Linked DNA regions of Phenylobacterium zucineum HLK1. The protein of the gene in region 1 binds, or shares a complex with, the protein of each later gene. Links are inferred from orthologs where the notes say so. Each region holds a gene or a part of one and is shown on either strand. Other genes may lie near its edges. The genes, in order: PHZ_RS12740 and uvrB.

Region 1 (7,266 bases):
GTAGCGACGCTCGATCGTCCCGGGCGGGGCGGCGACCGTCACGCTCTCCAGGCTGGCCGGCGCGATGTCCTCCAGGGCCGCCGAGCCGGGGATCAGCGGGGAGACCTGCACCGCGCCGGCCGGCGCAGGCGCGAGCTCCGGCGGCGGCAGGCCATAGACGGCGGAGACCGGAGACGGGCTCAAGCGGCGGCAACTCCCTGACCGCGCGACGCTGGCGGCCGGAGGGCGATACCGGGCGGGGCGGCGCACGTCCAGCGGCGGGAACGCAGCGCGAACACCGGGGTGCCCTGGCGCGCCCGGCGTGCTAAGGGCTCCCGGAAATGTCTTCTGAGTCCTACGAGCCCCCTGCCCCCCGCGTGAGCGACCTCGCCCGCGTCGATCCGCCTGCCGCCGACTACCTGCAAGGCCTCAATCCCGAGCAGCGCGAGGCCGTGCTCGCCACCGAGGGGCCGGTGCTGGTGCTGGCGGGCGCGGGCACGGGCAAGACGCGGGTGCTGACCACCCGTCTCGCCCACATCCTGGCCACCGGCAAGGCCCGGCCATGGGAGCTGCTGGCGGTCACCTTCACCAACAAGGCCGCCCGCGAGATGCGCGAGCGGATCTCGCACATGATCGGCCCGGCGGCCGAGGGCCTGCGCTGGCTGGGGACCTTCCACTCGGTGGCCGCCCAGATCCTGCGCCGCCACGCCGAGCTGGTGGGGCTGAAGTCGAACTACACCATCCTCGACGACGACGATCAGGAGCGCCTGATCAAGCAGATCCTCGAGGCCGAGAACATCGACGCCAAGCGCTGGACCCCCAAGGCGCTGGCCGGCCTGATCGACCACTGGAAGAACCGCGGCTGGCGGCCCGACCAGCTTCCGCCGGCCGAGGCGCAGGCCTTCGCCAACGGCCGCGGCCAGGCGCTGTACCGGCTCTACCAGGAGCGGCTGCGGGTGCTGAACGCCTGCGACTTCGGCGACCTGCTGCTGCACAACATCACCATCTTCACCAGCCAGCCCGACGTGCTGGCCGACTACCACGCCCGCTTCCGCTACCTGCTGGTGGACGAGTACCAGGACACCAACGTCGCCCAGTACCTGTGGCTGCGGCTGCTGGCCCAGAAGAGCCAGAACCTCTGCTGCGTGGGCGACGACGACCAGTCGATCTACGGCTGGCGCGGGGCCGAGGTGGACAACATCCTGCGCTTCGAGCGGGACTTCCCGGGCGCCAAGGTCGTGCGGCTCGAGCGCAACTACCGCTCCACCAGCCACATCCTGGCCGCCGCCTCGGGCCTGATCGCCGCCAACAAGTCCCGCCTGGGCAAGACGCTGTGGACCGAGGCCGAGGGCGGCGAGAAGGTCATCGTGCGCGGCGTCTGGGACGGCGAGGCCGAGAGCCGGCTGATCGCCGACGAGATCGAGCGGGCCAAGCGCGCCGGCCGCCGCTACCGCGACATCGCCATCCTGGTGCGCGCCTCGTTCCAGATGCGCGCCTTCGAAGAGCGCTTCGTCCTGCTGCAGATCCCCTACACGGTGGTCGGCGGCCCCCGGTTCTTCGAGCGGGCCGAGATCCGCGACGCCCACGCCTACCTGCGGCTGATCCAGTCCGAGGATGACGACCTGGCCTTCGAGCGGATCGTCAACACGCCCAAGCGGGGCATCGGCGACACCACCGTCCAGAAGCTGCTGCAGGTCGCGCGCCTCAACGGCGTCTCCGCCACCCGCGCGGCGCGGCAGATCGTGCTGACCGACGAGCTCGCGGCCCGGACGCGGACGTCGCTCGCCAATTTCCTGCGGGACCTCGACCGCTGGCGCGCCGAGGCCCAGCACGTCGCCCATCCCCGCCTGATGGAGGCGGTGCTTGAGGAGAGCGGCTACACGGACGCCCTTCGCCTCGATAAGAGCCCGACCGCCCAGACCCGGCTCGAGAACCTCAAGGAGCTGGTCCAGTCGATGGGGAACTTCGACACGCTCCAAGCCTACCTGGAGCACGTCTCCCTGGTCATGGACCTCGACCGCGGCCCCGCCGCCGACGCGGTGCAGATCATGACCCTGCACTCGGCCAAGGGCCTGGAGTTCCCGCTGGTCTTCCTGCCCGGCTGGGAGGAAGGCGTCTTTCCCTCGCAGCGCTCGATGGACGAGAAGGGCGAGAAGGGCCTCGAGGAGGAGCGGCGCCTGGCCTACGTCGGCATCACCCGGGCGCGGGAGGAGGCGCGGATCAGCTTCGCCGCCAACCGGCAGGTCTACGGCCGCTGGACCAGCCAGCTGCCCTCGCGCTTCGTCGACGAGTTGCCCCTGGCCAACGTCGAGGCCAGCTCCGAAACCGGCTACTACGGCGGCGGCCCGGGCATGCAGCAGCACGGCAGCCGCTGGGACGAGAGCCCCTCGTTCGGCGCCGGCTATTCCTCGCCCGGCTGGCGGCGGGCGCAGGCGTCCAACTACCGCGGCAGCCATCCCGGCCGCCAGCAGGTGATCGAGGGCGACGGCCGGCTGGTCGTCACCGGCTCTGAGGCCAAGAGCGACTACAGCCGCGGCGACCGCGTCTTCCACCTCAAGTTCGGCTACGGCACGGTGAAGGGCATCGAGGGCAACAAGCTGACCGTCGCCTTCGACAAGGCCGGCGAGAAGAAGGTCATCGACAGCTTCGTGGAGAAGCAGTCCTAGGCCTCGGGTCCCCGCCGCCGCATCAGCCGCCGCGCAGCGAAGGTCGCAAGTCCGGCCACCACCGCCGCGCCGGCCGCCATCAGCGGGGCCGCCTTGCGGAGCCGGGACTGGCGAGACGCCGCCTCGGCGGCGCGGCGCATCGGCTCGGGCCGCACGCCGTCGGAGCCGGCGGACCAGGCCGCCGCCTCGCCGACGCGCCCGCCGGGGCCCTGCTCGGGCGCCGGCGCCAGGGGCTCACCCACCGCCGGCTGGGCGTGCTGCGGCTGCACGCCGCCCGCCGCCTCGATGTCGGCCTGGGCGGCGTTGCGGCGGAAGGTGACCGTCTCGCCGGCGCGGTCCACCTCGGAGACCTCCCAGCCATGACCAGTCCAGGCGCGGCTGTGCGACTTGTCGGGGTCGTTGGCCCACCACGAGCCGCCGGACCTTGCGCCCTTGGGCAGGGGGAAGCCCAGCACCTCCTCCAGCTCGGCGAAGCTCGCGCGCCATTCGTCGGCGCCGTGGCCGGACAGGCGTTGGGACAGGGGCTTGTACTTGCTCATGGCGGCTAAACGCACGGCGGCCGCATCGGCGCCATGGAACTGAACCGTCCGAAGGTTCGCGCGCTATCGCATCGATGCGCAGCTCGTTTCTCCAGAGCCCGTTTTCCAGGGCCGACCTGAAGCCGATCCTGACAGGCGCCGCCGCCTGCGCCGCGTTCGGCCTCCTGCTCGGCGCGGCCATGCAGCCGAACCTCCGCGGCCCGACGGACGTCGAAGGCCCCCAGATGCTCGCCGGCGTCTCGGGCGCCCGGCAGCCACAGCTGCAGGACGTGGGCGCCTCGTTCGCGGCCTACGAAACCGGCGTACCCGACTACGTCGTGGGAACGGATTGGCTGGAGCCGCCGGAACAGTTCGACGAGGAGGTCCCGATCCCGGGCGAGGACGAGACCGTCGCCTTCGCCGAGGACGACGCCTACGAGCCGGTCGCCATCGTCCGCTGGGAGGAGCCGCCGCGGGAGCCGGCGCGCTATCCGTCGCTGGACGGCGGCGTAGCCTACGGCGTGGCCTACGCGGGCGACCTCCCCGCGCCCCCGCCGCCGCCCGAAGACTCCGAGCTCGCCGAGATGGCGGCGGCGACGCCGGGCTGATCCCCCTCGCCTTTCGCGCGCCGGGCCGCTAGAGGCTCACGCCCATGAGCGACGAGGCCGTCCAGATCATCGCCCGCGGCCCGCGCCGCATTGCCGAAGCCGCAGCCGCCGCGCTGGAGGCCGAGCCCGCCACCGAGGCGCTGACCTACTCGATCCTCGAAGAGGACGAGGACCACGACGTCTGGCGCATCGACGCCTTCCCGACCACCGACCAGGAGCGCGAGGCCATCGCGGCCGTGCTGGTGCGCTTCGGCGACCTGCGGGTGAGCACCGAGGTGCTGGCCGACGCCGACTGGCTGGCCATGGCGCTGTCGGGCCTGCCGCCCGTGCGAGCGGGCCGGTTCTTCGTCTACGGCGCCCACGACCGGGGCCTGGCCCCCGCCAGCACCGTGAACCTGCGCATCGAGGCGGGCGCGGCCTTCGGCACCGGCCACCACGGGACCACCGTGGGCTGCCTGCTGGCCTTCGACGAGCTGCTCAAGGCGCGCCGTTTCCCGAAGGTGCTGGACGTGGGCTGCGGCACCGGGGTGCTGGCCATCGCCGCCGCGCGCACAGGCTCGGAGCTCGCCGTCGGCACCGACATCGACCGCGTCTCGGTCCGCATCGCCAACGAGAACGCCACGCTGAACCGGGCGGGCGCCGAGTTCGTCCACGCCTCGGGCCTCGGCCATCCCGCGGTCCGCACCCGCGGCCCGTACGACCTGGTGTTCGCCAACATCCTGGCGCCGCCGCTGGTGGCGCTGTCGCAGGACATCCGCAATGCGCTGAAGCCCGGCGGGCTGGCGATCCTCTCGGGCCTACTGCGGACCCAGGAGCGGCGCGTGCTGGCGGCCTACCTCTCCAAGGGGTTCAAGCTCCAGCGGCGGCTGCACCGGGACGCCTGGGCCACGCTGGTCGTTCGCAGGCCCTGACGGAACCGCCCAAGGAACCCGCGCCCGAGGAACCCCACAGGGCGAGCGCCGTTCTCAGCCGGAAGGCCAAGCTTGGCCGAGGAGGAGGCTGAGATGACCGAGCCGTACGAACGCACCACCATCACCAACGAGCCGACCCGCACCGTCGAGGTCCGCCGCGGCGGAAGCGCGGCGGGCTGGTGGGTCGCCGCCCTCGTCGCCATTGTGGCGATCGTGGCCGTGATCTTCATATACAACGCCGGCGCCGGGGACGACGAGCTGCAGGCCGCCCGCGAGCAGGGCGAGGCCGAGGCCTCCATCGCCGCGGCGAGCCAGTCGGCCCACGACGCCGCGGCCGTGGCCGCCCAGGCCGCGCAGGACGCCGCCGCGGGCGCGGCCGCCGCCACCGAGTCGGCCGCCAACGCCGCCGCCGAGCAGACCGAGGAAACCGCCGCCGCCGCGTCCGAGGCGGTGAACGACGCCGCGGCCGACGTCGCGGACGAGCCCCGCTAGGCCAGCTTTCTGGCCCCGAGCGCCGCGAGCCAATGGGCCTCGCGGCGCTTGAGCTCGTCCGTCAGGCCCATGGGGCTCAGGTCGGGATCCTCGATCCGCTCCAGCACCTCGTAGGAGAGCGCGTCGGCGCCATGCGCCCGCAGCGCCGCCTGCAGGTCGCGGTTGGGGTGGCTGCCCATTCGCAGGGCGAAGCGGACGCTGTTCTCCTGGGCGTCGATGTTGCGCGAGACGCCGATCCAGGCCGCGCCGGCGGCCTCGCAGCGCAGGACGTAGATCCCCGCGGAGACCTTGCGTTCCTTGAAATCCCGGATGGCCTGGCGCTTCGAAGCGGACATGGGCCAGCGTTAGCCGGCCCCGGCCGCAGCGTCAATTATATCCGGGTAAAATAGAGCCTTTGATCGGCGCGCGGCGAGGGCCTACATCGAGGTCATGCGCCAGACCTTCGACGAGACGACCGACCGCAGCTTCGGTCCCAAGCACGTCCCCCTGATCCGCCAGGCCATGGAGGCCCAGGGGCTCGACGGCTTCCTCGTGCCGCACGAGGATGAGCACCAGAACGAATACCTGCCGGCGGCCAACGACCGCCTGGCCTGGGCCACCGGCTTCACCGGCTCGGCCGGAGCGGCGGTGATCCTCAAGGACAAGGCCGCGGTGTTCGTGGACGGCCGCTACACGATCCAGGTCCGCGACCAGGTGGATCCGGCCTTCTTCGAGATCCGCGACCTGGTGGACGGCGGCGTGCCGGCCTACCTCGAGCAGGCGGCCGCCAGCGGCCAGAAGATCGGCTACGACCCCCGCCTGCACAGCCCCGACGCCCTGCACCACCTGCGCGCCGCCGCCGCCAAGGCCGGCGCCGAGCTCCTGCCGGTGGCCGAGAACCCGCTGGACCGAGCCTGGGGCCAGGCGCGCCCGCCGCAGCCGACCGCCCCCGTCGTTCCCCATCCGCTGGAGTACGCGGGCGAGGATTCGGCCGACAAGCGCGCCCGCGTGGGCGAGCTGATCGCCAAGAGGGGCGCCGACGCGGCGGTGCTGACCGCCCCCGCCTCGATCGCCTGGCTGTTCAACGTGCGCGGCGGCGACGTCATCCGCAGCCCCCTGCCCCTCGGCCAGGCCATCCTGAACAAGGACGGCACGGCGCGGCTGTTCCTGGACCCGCAGAAGGTCACGCCCGAGCTGCCGGCCTGGCTCGGCAACCAGGTGCGCCTGGAGACGCCGGGCGACCTGCCCCAGGCGCTGGCCGACCTGAAGGGCCTGAAGGTGGCGGTGGATCCCGCGCAGTCCTCGGCCTGGTACTTCGAGGCCCTGCAGAGCGCCGGCGCCGAGGTGGTCCGCGCCGAGGACCCCTGCGCCATCCCCCGCGCCTGCAAGAACAAGGTTGAGATCGAGGGCAGCCGCAAGGCGCATGTGCGCGACGGCGCGGCCCTGTCGCGCTTCCTCCACTGGCTGGCCACCGAGGGCCAGGAGAGCCCGCCCGACGAGATCACCGCGGTCCAGAAGCTGGAGCAGTTCCGCGAGGCCACCGGCGCGCTGAAGGACCTGTCCTTCGACACCATCGCCGGCGCGCTCTCCAACGGCGCCATCTGCCACTACCGGCCCACCGCGCGGCTGAACAAGCGGGCGGAGAAGGGCAGCCTGCTCCTGGTGGACTCCGGCGGCCAGTACCTGGACGGCACCACCGACGTGACCCGCACCGTGGCCATCGGCGAGCCGACCCGCGAGATGTGCGAGCGCTTCACCCTGGTGCTGAAGGGCCATCTGGCCCTGGCGCGGGTGCGCTTCCCGGCCGGCACCACCGGCAGCCAGCTCGACGCGCTGGCCCGCGTGCCGCTGTGGGAGGCGGGCCTCGACTACGACCACGGCACCGGCCACGGCGTCGGCAGCTACCTGGGCGTCCACGAGGGTCCGCAGCGGATCTCCAAAGCCCCGAACACCGTCGCCCTGCGGCCGGGGATGATCGTCTCGAACGAGCCCGGCTACTACAAGGAAGGCGAGTACGGCATCCGCATCGAGAACCTGCAGTTCGTCACCGAGGCCGAGCCGGTGGCCGGCGGCGAGCGGCCGATGCACGGCTTCGAGGCCCTGACCCTGGCGC
Region 2 (11,120 bases), 1.7 Mb from region 1 along the record:
GACCGTCTCCACCGGCATCCTCGCCGACGACGTGGGCACGGACATGCTGGCCGCCTTCCAGACGATCCAGGCGTTCCACGAGGGCGGCTCGGGTCCGTTCACCGGCGCCATGACCGACGCCCAGCGCACCTTCCTGGAGGGCCAGCTCGCCACCTGGGACGGCGTGCGCGAGGACGTGACCAACGTCGCGGCGCGGAACGGCATGATCCAGAAGCGGGTCGAGACGGTGCGAGAGGACCTCAAGACCCGCGACAACGCCCTGGCCGGCATGATGGGCGACATCACCGACGCCGACATGGCCGAGGCGGTGGCCCAGCTGCAGCAGGCCCAGCTCTCCGTCCAGGCCGCCGCCCACGTCTTCACGACGCTGCAGGAAAGCTCGCTGCTGTCGATCCTGCGGCCGTAGGGCTCAGGCGGTCCGGCCCAGCTCCAGGCAGCCGCCGAGGCGCGCGACCAGCCGCTCGCCATGCCAGACCTCGGCGGCGTAGCGGCCGGTCAGCACCTCCTCCGCCCGCTCGAGCGCGGCGCGGTCGGTCGGGAACTGGCCTTCGATCTCGTCGGCGATGCGGTCCTGTCGGTTCAGGACATAGATGCGGTAGGAACTCATGGCTCATCCCCCGATGAAAGTCGGATGAGGCGGGAGCTCGGGTCTCGGGTCTCTCGTCGCCGGCGCCTCTTCGAACTTGCCGACGATGCCCGTAGTCTACAGCACTTCCATGACGGCCGGGCGATCACGAATCCGAGTGTCAGAATCCGACGCAGATCCAGGCCGCCCTCGAAAAGCGAAGGCCCAGCCGCTACATAGGCGCCCATGAGCGTCTGCAGCGTTCCCGTCACGATCAACGCCGAGCGTCTGTCCGACGGCCTCGTCGAGGCCGCGCGGGCGGCCGTGGGCCTGCCGGCCGGCACGCGGATCGTCGCGGCCATGTCCGGCGGGGTGGACTCCACCGTCACCGCCGCGCTGCTGGCGCGGGCCGGCTACGACGTGGTGGGCGTGACCCTGCAGCTCTACGACCACGGCGCGGCGGTCCAGAAGAAGGGCGCCTGCTGCGCCGGCCAGGACATCCACGACGCCCGCACGGCCGCCGAGGGCATCGGCATCCCGCACTACGTCCTGGACTACGAGAGCCGCTTCAAGCAGCAGGTCATCGAGGACTTCGCCGACGCCTACCTGCGCGGCGAGACGCCGATCCCCTGCATCCGCTGCAACCAGACGGTCAAGTTCCGCGACCTGCTGGACGTGGCCCGCGACCTGGGCGCCCAGGCCATGGCCACCGGCCACTACGTCCGCCGCGAGGCGGGCGCGGAGGGACCCGAACTGCACCGCGCCGCCGACCCGGCGCGCGACCAGTCCTACTTCCTGTTCGCCACCACGGCCGAGCAGCTGGACTACCTGCGCTTCCCGCTGGGGGCGATGCCGAAGCCGGCCGTGCGCGCCGCCGCCGCCGAGCTGGGGCTGGCCGTCGCCGACAAGCCGGACAGCCAGGACATCTGCTTCGTGCCGGAAGGCCGCTACACGACCATCATCGACCGCCTGCGCCCGCAGGGCGCGGAGCCGGGCGACATCGTGCACCTCGACGGCCGGGTGCTCGGCCGGCACGAGGGCGTCACCCGCTACACCATCGGCCAGCGCCGGGGGCTGAACGTCGCCGTCGGCGATCCGCTGTTCGTCGTCCGCATCGACGCCGACGCGCGCCAGGTGGTCGTCGGCCCGCGCGAGGCGCTGCTGACCCGGGCCCTCGGCCTGAAGGAGACCAACTGGATCGGCGGCGGCCCCTCCATCGAGGCGGCGTGCGAGGCCGGCCGGCCGGTGCTGGCCCGCGTCCGCTCGACCCGCGAGCCGGTCCCGGGCCGCCTCTCCCTGGTGGACGGCGTCCCCGGCGTGGTCTTCGACAACCCCGAGGAAGGCGTCGCCCCCGGCCAGGCCTGCGTCCTCTACGCCCCCGAATCCCCCACCCGCGTCCTCGGCGGCGGCTTCATCGCCGGCACGGTGCGCGACGCCTGACGGCGAAGCCGTCCTTCGACACCAAGGTCACGAAGCGCACGAAGACCACCAAGAGGGGCCCCCTTCGTGTCCTTGGTGATCTTTGTGGTCTTGGTGTTCAGATACGGAGCCGCCGCTGGCGCGGCGTCTCCGGCGGTCTTCTTGATCGTTGCGCCGTCCGCAACGTGACCTTCTGTTTCACCGGCCGCTGAATTATATCGGCGGCATGACCCAAGCCTCCGATCCCGTCGTCATCGCGTCGTACGCCCGCACGCCCATGGGCGGCTTCCAGGGCGTGCTGTCCGCCGCCAAGGCCACCGAGCTCGGCGCCGCCGCCGTCAGGGCCGCCGTCGAGCGCGCCGGGGCCCAGCCGGACCAGATCGAGCAGATCGTCATGGGCTGCGTCCTGCCCGCGGGCCTCGGCCAGGCGCCGGCGCGCCAGGCCGCCCTCGGCGCGGGCCTGCCCAAGTCGGTCGAGGCGACCACGGTCAACAAGATGTGCGGTTCGGGCATGCAGGCCGCGATCCTGGCGCACGACGCCCTCGCCGCCGGCTCGGCGGACGTGATCGTCGCGGGCGGTATGGAGAGCATGACGAACGCCCCGTACCTGATGCTGAAGCACCGCGCCGGCGCCCGCATCGGCCACGACACCATGTACGACCACATGTACCTCGACGGGCTGGAGGACGCCTACGAACCCGGCCGGCTGATGGGCTCCTTCGCCGAGGAGACGGCGAAGCAGTACCAGTTCACCCGCGAGGCCATGGACGAGTACGCGATCGGCTCGCTCAAGCGCGCCAAGGCGGCCACGGAGTCCGGCGCCTTCGCGAAGGAGATCGTCCCGGTCCAGGTCACCGACCGCAAGGGGACGGCCACCGTCGAGCATGACGAGCAGCCGCTGAAGGCCGACCCGGCCAAGATCCCGACCCTGAAGCCGGCCTTCGCCAGGGACGGCGCCATCACGGCGGCCAACGCCAGCTCGATCTCGGACGGCGCCGCGGCCCTCGTCATGACCCGCGAGAGCGTGGCGAAGGCGCTTGGCCTGAAGGTCGTCGCGCGCATCGCCGGCCACGGCGCCCACGCCCACGAGCCGGGCCTGTTCACCACCGCCCCGGTCCCCGCCATGCAGAAGGCGCTGAAGCGCGCCGGCTGGAGCGTGGACGACGTCGACCTGTTCGAGGTCAACGAGGCCTTCGCCGTCGTCGCCATGATCGCCGAGCGCGAGCTGGGCATCGACCGCGACAAGCTCAACGTCAACGGCGGCGCCTGCGCCCTCGGCCACCCGATCGGCGCCTCGGGCGCCCGCATCCTCGCCACCCTGCTGGCCGCCTTGGAAGCGCGCGGCGGCAAGCGCGGCCTCGCCTCCCTCTGCATCGGCGGCGGCGAAGCCACCGCGATGGCGGTGGAGCTGGCCTGAGCCGACCCCCTCCTCCCCCGTCGGGGGAGGGGGACCGCGAAGCGGTGGAGGGGGCCTAGCCCCATCCGCCGAGCCGCCGGCAAGCCCCCACCACCATGCTGCGCATGGTCCCCCTCCCCCGACGGGGGAGGAGGGGCGGACTTGGATCCCGTTACCCCGCCGCGTTCATGTTGATGGTCATGCCGCCGGGGAGCTGCATGTCGCCGGGGGCCATGCCGGCTGGGCAGGGGCCTTCCCAGGCGGCGGTCAGGGTCATCTCGTGGCGGCCGTTCATCTGCGGAGCCTGGGCGCCGGTGGTCTCGGTGACCGCCTTGACCTCGTAGCGGCTGGCGAAGTCGCCCGTGGCCGTTCCCGAGGTCGTCGCCTTGCCGCCCGAGCCCATGTCGCAGACGCTCTCGAACCGCCAGCCGCCGGCGATCGGCGTCACCACGTTCTTCTCGCAGCGGTCCTGGTCCACCGTCTGGCCGTAGACCGCCATCCGTCGGTCGGTGGCCTCGTCGAAGCAGATCTTCATCGTCTGGCTCATGCCGGCAGTGGTCACCGTCTGGCTCCAGAGGCCGGGCTTGCGGGCCGGCGGCGCGGCGGCGCCGGGGGCGGGCAGGGCGGCCGAGGGCGCCTGGGCGGCGGGCGCCTCGGCGGTCTCGGTCTTCTTCTGGCAGGCGGCCAGGACGAGCGGGGACAGGGCGGCCAGGGACAGGGACAGGACCAGCGTTCGGCGCATCTTGCATCTCCTCCGTGGAGCCCGGACCTTAGTCCGGGAGCCATCCGCCGCGCGAGCGGGTTTCAGCCCCGAAGGAGGAGCACCACATGGCCGAGCTGCGCGACACCGGCGACCGCTACGAGATGGATGAGCAGGGCCACACGTCCTACGCCGACTACCGCCTGAAGGACGGGACCCTCTACATCGACTACGTGTTCGCCCCGCCGCCCCTACGCGGCACCGGGGCCTCGGGCCGCCTGATGCAGGCCATCGGCGCCCGCGCCCGCGACGCGGGGGTGAGGATCGTCCCCATCTGCGGCTACGCCGCCGCTTGGCTGAATCGCAGCCCGGACTACCGCGACCTGCTGGCCTAGCCCCCCATCCCGTTCCGTTCCCACGCCAGTGGGAAGGGTGGGAAGGGTGGGCGGCGCCCCCCACCCTCCTGCCATGCCATGTCAGCAGGCCTGTGCGTTAGGGTGGCGGAGAGACCCTGCAGAGCCTACCTTTCGCCCCATGCCCCGCACAGCAGCCCCGGCCGGCGTCTCGGACATGTCCGCGGCGTTCGACTACGACGAGAACACCATGCCGCTGCTCTGGAAGCCGCACCGTCCGGAGCGGCCGGAGAAGAGCGAGGGCGGCCGCCGGTTCAAGCTCGTCTCCGATTACCAGCCGGCCGGCGACCAGCCGCAGGCGATCCGCGAGCTCGTCGAGGGCCTGGAGGGCCGCGAGCACGACCAGGTCCTGCTCGGTGTCACCGGCTCGGGCAAGACCTTCACCATGGCCAAGGTGATCGAGGAGACGCAGCGCCCGGCGCTGATCCTCGCCCCCAATAAGACCCTCGCCGCCCAGCTCTATTCCGAGTTCAGGAGCTTCTTCCCCGAGAACGCGGTCGAGTTCTTCGTCTCGTACTACGACTACTACCAGCCCGAGGCCTACGTGCCCCGGACCGACACCTACATCGAGAAGGACAGCTCGATTAACGAGCAGATCGACCGGATGCGCCACTCGGCCACCCGCGCGATCCTGGAGCGCGACGACGTCATCGTCGTGGCCTCGGTCTCCTGCATCTACGGCATCGGCTCGGTCGAGACCTACTCGGCCATGACCTTCCAGCTGAAGCCCGGCGACCGGGTGGACGAGAAGAAGCTGATGGGGGACCTCGTGGCCCTCCAGTACAAGCGCAACGACCAGGCGTTCGAGCGCGGCACGTTCCGCCGCCGCGGCGACACCATCGAGATCTTCCCGGCCCACTACGAGGATCGCGCCTGGCGCATCAGCCTCTTCGGCGACGAGGTCGAGGCGATCGTCGAGTTCGACCCGCTGACCGGCAAGAAGACCGCCGAACTGCAGGGCGTGAAGATCTACGCCAACAGCCACTACGTGACGCCCAGGCCGACGCTCCGCCAGGCCATCAACCAGATCAAGGTCGAGCTGAAGGAGCGTCTCGACTGGCTTGTCGCCAACGGCAAGCTGCTGGAGGCCCAGCGCCTCGAACAGCGCACCACCTTCGACCTGGAGATGATCGAGGCCACCGGCTCCTGCGCCGGCATCGAGAACTACTCCCGCTACCTCACCGGCCGCCGGCCCGGCGAGCCGCCGCCGACGTTCTTCGAGTACATCCCCGACAACGCCCTGCTGTTCGTGGACGAGAGCCACCAGACGGTGCCGCAGATCGGCGCCATGTACCGGGGCGACTACCGCCGCAAGTGGACCCTGGCCGAGTTCGGCTTCCGCCTGCCTTCCTGCATCGACAACCGCCCGCTCAAGTTCGAGGAGTGGGACGCCATGCGGCCGGACACCGTCCACGTCTCGGCCACCCCCGGCCCGTGGGAGATGGAGAAGACCGGCGGCGTCTTCGCCGAGCAGGTGATCCGCCCCACCGGCCTGATCGACCCGCCGGTGGAGGTGCGCCCGGTCAGCAAGGACGGCTTCTCCCAGGTGGACGACGTGATCGACGAGGTGCGCCAGACGGCGGCCCGCGGCTACCGCAGCCTGATCACCGTCCTGACCAAGAAGATGGCCGAGGACCTGACGGAGTTCATGCACGAGCAGGGCCTGCGGGTCCGCTACATGCACTCCGACGTGGACACCCTGGAGCGCATCGAGATCATCCGCGACCTGCGGCTCGGCGCCTTCGACATCCTGGTGGGCATCAACCTGCTGCGCGAGGGCCTCGACATCCCCGAGTGCGGCCTCGTGGCCATCCTCGACGCCGACAAGGAGGGCTTCCTCCGCTCGGAGACCTCCCTGATCCAGACCATCGGCCGCGCCGCGCGGAACGTGGACGGCCGGGTCATCCTCTACGCCGACAGCGTCACCGGCTCCATGGAACGCGCCATGGCCGAGACCCAGCGCCGGCGCGAGAAGCAGATGGCCTACAACCTCGAGCACGGCATCACGCCCGAGAGCGTGAAGAGCCAGATCAAGGACATCCTCGCCAGCCCCTACGAGAAGGACCGCGTCACCGTCCCCGTCGGCGTGGCCGAGGACGGCAAGCCGTTCCTGGGCGACAACTTCAAGACCACCCTGCGCGACCTCGAGAACCGCATGAAGGAGGCGGCCGCCAACCTCGAATTCGAGGAAGCCGCCCGCCTGCGCGACGAGATCAAGCGCCTCAAGCTCCTCGACCTCGAGTTCGCCGCCGACGCCCTCGCCGGCGAAGGCGAGAGCGGCGACAAGGAAGCCGTCAAACGCGTGCGCGCCGAAGCGCGCGCCGAAAAGCAGGAACAGTTCAGGAAAGGGCGAGGCCGGCGGTAGGCGCCAGTCCGCCCCATGGCGGGAGAGGGGACAGGCCACGTCCTGCCCGCCTCCGCTGTGACGTTAGTCACACCCCTTAACTACACACCGTGGCCACAAATCCCCACCTAGCCCGGTAACAGGCTTAACTGGCGCCGTTCATGCGGCTGACAGGGAACCTGTGCTGTCTCAGGACGTAACTTTGGGGCAGCAAGGCGAGGAAGGCCTTCCAGCGGACCGTCGTGGGACGCGGGCCCTCCCGAGACCTTGGGTTGGGGATTTGAGGTACTTGAGAATGTCACCGTCTCTCAGCGTGGTCGCCGACAACGACCTGAAAGTCAGTCCCAGCGTTCCGAAGGCCGAGACCGTCGCCCAGCGCGTGCGGCGCCTCCAGCAGGAGGCCAAGCAGCTCGCCAAGGACCACATCAAGGCGCTGTCCGCCCAGCTCGTCGAGGTGGAGCAGATGGCCGCCGAGATCGCCGAGGGCGGCGAGGCCTACCCGCCCGGCGTACGCGACCTGGCCCGCCGCCTGGTCGAGGACATGGACAGCCGCGTCCAGACCCTGGAAGCGATCGTCGCCCGGACCTGAGCCCGGGCGGGGGTCCTTTCAAGACCCCAGTCATACCGGCCGCGAGGGGGCCGGTGGCGGGGCGGGGACATCCCGGGCGTTATGGCCCCTCCGTGCGAGGAGGCCGCCGGACGCAGCCGGCCGTTAACTGCGCTCCTCAAGCTTACCGACATCGCCGCTCCATCCGCCGCGCGCCCGTTCGTGTGTGAGCCGCCGTGCGCGTGAGCCGCCGCGCGCGCCGCCCCTCCTCCCCCGTCGGGGGAGGGGGACCGCGAAGCGGTGGAGGGGGCTTGCCCCATCCGCTGCGCCCGCCGGCCAGCCCCGCCCCCGTGCCCCGCCCCCGTGCCTCGCCCGGTGCCCCGCCGGGGAGGGGCCGCGAGAAATTTGGCGCGCACGACGCCTCGTGGTATTCAGAACAAAACCGGTACGGCGGCTCTTTTCCATTGTGGATCAATCGCCTCGGCCCCCGCGCGATGCGCGCGAAAGGGGTTGAGACGTCGCCGGGCGCTGCACCATTCTGGCGCCCGGATTGAGGGGGGAGACGCGGATGCTTCGGACGCTGGGCGTGGCGATCGCGGCGGTGGGACTGATGGGCGCGGGCGACTGGCGCGACCTCGACCCCGAGACTGCGCTGGTCATCGAGACCACCAAGGGGCGGGTCGTGGTGGAGATGGCCCCCGCCATGGCGCCCCAGGCGGTGGCGCGAGTGAAGACCCTGGCGCGCGAGGGCGTCTACGACGGCCTGCAGTTCCACCGGGTGATCGACGGCTTCGTCGCCCAGACCGGCAACCCGAACAACCGCGACGGCGGGACCTCGGCCCATCCCGACCTGCCGCCGGAGTTCCAGTTCCGCATTCCCGCCGAGGCCGCCACGATCGTGGTCGAGCGCAGCGACGGGATCGAGGGCCTCGTGGGCGCCGTCCCCTTCGCCGGCGTGCGGCTGCCGGACGGGCGGATCCGCGGCTGGGGCGCCTACTGCCCGGGCGTGGCCGGCATGGGCCGGCAGGCCGATCCCGGGACCGCCAACTCCGAGATCTTCTTCATGCGCGCCCCGGCCCGGCGGCTGGACCACGAATACACGGTCTGGGGCCGGGTGGTGCAGGGCCAGGAGGCGGTGCTGACGGTCGCCGTTGGCGAGCCGCCGAAGGTCCCCGACCTGATGCTGAAGGTGCGCGTCGCCGCCGACCTGCCGCCGGCCGAGCGGCCGAGGCTGCAGGCGCTGGACCCGGCCGGCCCCGCCTTCGCCGCGCGCCTGGCGGCCCTGAAGCGGGAGAAGGGCGCGGCGTTCACCGTCTGCGACGTGGACGTCCCGATCCGGGAGGCGCCGGCGCCTGCGGCGCCCTGACGCGGGCCTGCGACCTTCCGTCCTGTTGTTGCGGCGCAGCAATCCCCATACCGGGCGCTCAGGTTTCCGGAGCGTCGGCGTTGAAGTTCGAAGTCGTGGAAAGCGCCGGCGAGTGGATCGTCCGCCGCGAGGGCGAGGAGATCGCCCGCTTCGCCGGCCAGGACGAGGCCCTGAGCCACGTGGCCGACCGCCTGCGCGAGGCCGACCCCGCCGAGGGCGCCTCCCTTGCCATGCGCTACCAGCGGCGCGCCTAAGCCGATCCCGCCACGCACCCCGTCCTCCCCCAATGGGGGAGGAGGCGGGAGAAGCGCCTAGGCCTGCCGCACCTGGCCGCGGGCCTGCGCGGCGGCGGCCATGAGACGGCGGGCGGATTCCTCGGCGGCATCGGGCGTCATGGAGAGCGCCACGGCCTTGGGACCGAGGATCACCACCTCGCCCTCCACCGGAACGGCCGTCATCGGTTCGCTGTAGGCTGACTTGGATTCATGCATCTCGTGGACCTGCCCGGCACAACCGGGCGACGGGGCAGGCTGTTCCCCGGTGAACGCCGCTCGCCGCAGGGCGTTGTGGTCGGGTGAGCCGCATCAACCACTTCCTGGACAGCCTCGACGCGCGCGACCTGGCCGCCATCGAACCGGCCCTGGAGCGCCTGTCGCTGCGCCAGAACGACGTGCTGACCGAGCCGGACCAGCCGGTGTCGCACGTCTACCTGCCGATCGACTGCATCCTCTCGGTCGTGGTGCTGATGCGCGACGGCGGCCAGGTGGAGAGCCGCACGCTGGGCCGGGAGGGCGGCTACGGCCTCCTGCACAGCCTCGGCTCGCGGATCGCCTTCGAGCGGATGATCGTGCAGGTGAGCGGCGACTGCTGGCGCGTGCCCACCGCGACGCTGCAGGCGGCGGCCGCGAACAGCCCGGCACTCACCCGGGCCATCGTCCAGCACGGGCAGGCCAGCCTGCTGCAGGCGGCGCGCTCGACGGCCTGCAACGCCCTGCACCCGGCCGAGAAGCGGCTGTGCCGGTGGCTGCTGCTGACCCAGGACCGGCTGGATTCCGACGTCCTGCCGCTGACCCAGGAGCACCTGGCGATCATGCTGGGCGTGCAGCGCACCACGGTGACGGGCGTGGCCATGCAGCTCCAGGCCCGCGGCGTCATCTCGTACTCGCGGGGGCGCATCCGCGTCCTCGACCGGGAGGGGATCGAGGCCTGCGCCTGCGAGTGCTACGGCGCCATCCAGGAGACCACCCGCCGGATCCTGCAGGGCTGAGCCCGGCTCGGCTCTTGCGGCGCAGGCCCGTTGCGGGCCAGATCGCGCCTCTTCCGGAGGGCTGTGGTTGCGCATCTTCAAATCCCTGAGCGTCCGCGTGCTGATCGGCCTCGTCCTGGGACTGGCGATCGGCGCGGCGGGCGCGGCGTACGGCGGGGCGGGCGTGGCCCGGGTCATCGAGTCGGTCGAGGCGTTCGGCGGGCTGTGGCTGAACGCCCTGCGGATGACCGTCATCCCGCTGATCTTCGCCGTCCTGGTCACCGGCATCGCCCAGGTCTCCGACGCGGCGGCCACGGGCAAGCTCGCCGCCCGCGCCGTGGGCTGGTTCGCCGGCCTCTTGCTGCTCGCCTGCGCCTTCAGCCTGGTGTTCGTTCACGGCGTCCTGGCGCTCTGGCCGGTCAGCGCCGAGGGCGCGGCGGCCCTGCGCGCCGGCGCCCAGGCCGTGCCCGCCGAGGCGGCGACGCCGGACTTCGTCGCCTGGGTGAAGAGCCTTGCGCCCTCCAACCCGGTGAAGGCCGCCGCCGAGGACGCCGTCCTGCCGCTGGTGGTGTTCGCCATCTTCACCGGATTTGCGCTCACCCGCCTGCCTGCCGAGCGCGGCCGCACCGTGATCGAGGTGTTCCAGACGCTCGGCGAGGCGATGATCATCATCGTGCGCTGGGTGCTGTGGGCCGGGCCGGTCGGCGTCTTCTGCCTGGCGCTGGGCGTGGGCCTGCGGGCCGGCGTCGGCGCGGCCGGCGTGCTCGGCCACTACATCGCCGTGGCCTCCCTGGCCGGGGCGGGGATCAGCGTCGTGGCCTACATCCTGGCGGTGACCATCGGGCGGGTGCCGCTGGGCCGCTGGGCGCGGGCGACGGGGCCGGTGCTGGCCACCGCCTTCGCCACCCAGTCCTCGCTGGCCTGCCTGCCGGCGATGATCGAACGGACCCGCGACGACCTGGGCGTGCCCCAGCGGATCGCCGGCCTCGTCCTGCCGCTGGCGGTGGCGGTGTTCCGCTTCACGAGCCCGGTGGTGAACCTGGCCGTGGCGATCTTCGTGGCCCACGTCTACGGCATCCAGCCCTCGGCCCTGCAGTACGCCGGGGCGGTACTGGTGGCCCTGG

Evidence for each region.
Region 2: the proteins of PHZ_RS12740 (region 1) and uvrB are in contact, whole or in part, in a crystal structure (PDB 7EGT), measured with the Thermus thermophilus proteins. The link is inferred for Phenylobacterium zucineum HLK1 from one-to-one orthologs. Residues at the interface, in WP_096412145.1 of Thermus thermophilus: His654, Arg656, Phe657, Gln666, Asp668, Glu669, Lys680, Arg681, Leu682, Ser683, Lys685, Tyr686, Ala687; in WP_096411307.1 of Thermus thermophilus: Glu23, Leu25, Arg26, Asp27, Gly28, Glu29, Arg30, Phe31, Arg55, Glu326, Asp327, Phe328, Glu379, Ser382, Gln383, His398, Gly400, Arg401.

Annotation. Positions count from the first base shown.
Region 1 is NC_011144.1:2,607,454-2,614,719, forward strand. Bases 1-2,982 are described here. They hold PHZ_RS12740 (ATP-dependent helicase), read left to right. Parts: upstream 1-320; coding sequence 321-2,645; downstream 2,646-2,982. Other genes in these bases: PHZ_RS12735 (class I SAM-dependent methyltransferase), read right to left, coding at 1-183; PHZ_RS21735 (DUF7662 domain-containing protein), read right to left, coding at 2,642-2,982. In the rest of the region: more of PHZ_RS21735, read right to left, coding at 2,983-3,184; PHZ_RS12750 (hypothetical protein), read left to right, coding at 3,259-3,771; PHZ_RS12755 (50S ribosomal protein L11 methyltransferase), read left to right, coding at 3,816-4,682; PHZ_RS23130 (hypothetical protein), read left to right, coding at 4,776-5,174; PHZ_RS12765 (GIY-YIG nuclease family protein), read right to left, coding at 5,171-5,509; PHZ_RS12770 (aminopeptidase P family protein), read left to right, coding at 5,604-7,266. UniProt on the Escherichia coli protein: A helicase with DNA-dependent ATPase activity. Unwinds DNA duplexes with 3'-5' polarity. Translocates on single-stranded DNA with 3'-5' polarity. Initiates unwinding more efficiently from a nicked substrate than double-stranded DNA.
Region 2 is NC_011144.1:873,460-884,579, forward strand. Bases 4,306-7,236 are described here. They hold uvrB (excinuclease ABC subunit UvrB), read left to right. Parts: upstream 4,306-4,614; coding sequence 4,615-6,858; downstream 6,859-7,236. Other genes in these bases: PHZ_RS04330 (GNAT family N-acetyltransferase), read left to right, coding at 4,306-4,475; PHZ_RS04340 (hypothetical protein), read left to right, coding at 7,133-7,236. Also shown: PHZ_RS04305 (flagellin), read left to right, coding at 1-406; PHZ_RS04310 (hypothetical protein), read right to left, coding at 410-607; tRNA 2-thiouridine(34) synthase MnmA, read left to right, coding at 812-2,005; PHZ_RS04320 (acetyl-CoA C-acyltransferase), read left to right, coding at 2,211-3,401; PHZ_RS04325 (DUF3617 domain-containing protein), read right to left, coding at 3,553-4,122; more of PHZ_RS04330, read left to right, coding at 4,209-4,305; more of PHZ_RS04340, read left to right, coding at 7,237-7,426; PHZ_RS04345 (peptidylprolyl isomerase), read left to right, coding at 7,953-8,750; PHZ_RS22990 (hypothetical protein), read left to right, coding at 8,831-9,004; PHZ_RS22995 (hypothetical protein), read right to left, coding at 9,062-9,208; PHZ_RS04355 (Crp/Fnr family transcriptional regulator), read left to right, coding at 9,325-10,017; PHZ_RS04360 (dicarboxylate/amino acid:cation symporter), read left to right, coding at 10,085-11,120. UniProt on the Escherichia coli protein: The UvrABC repair system catalyzes the recognition and processing of DNA lesions. A damage recognition complex composed of 2 UvrA and 2 UvrB subunits scans DNA for abnormalities.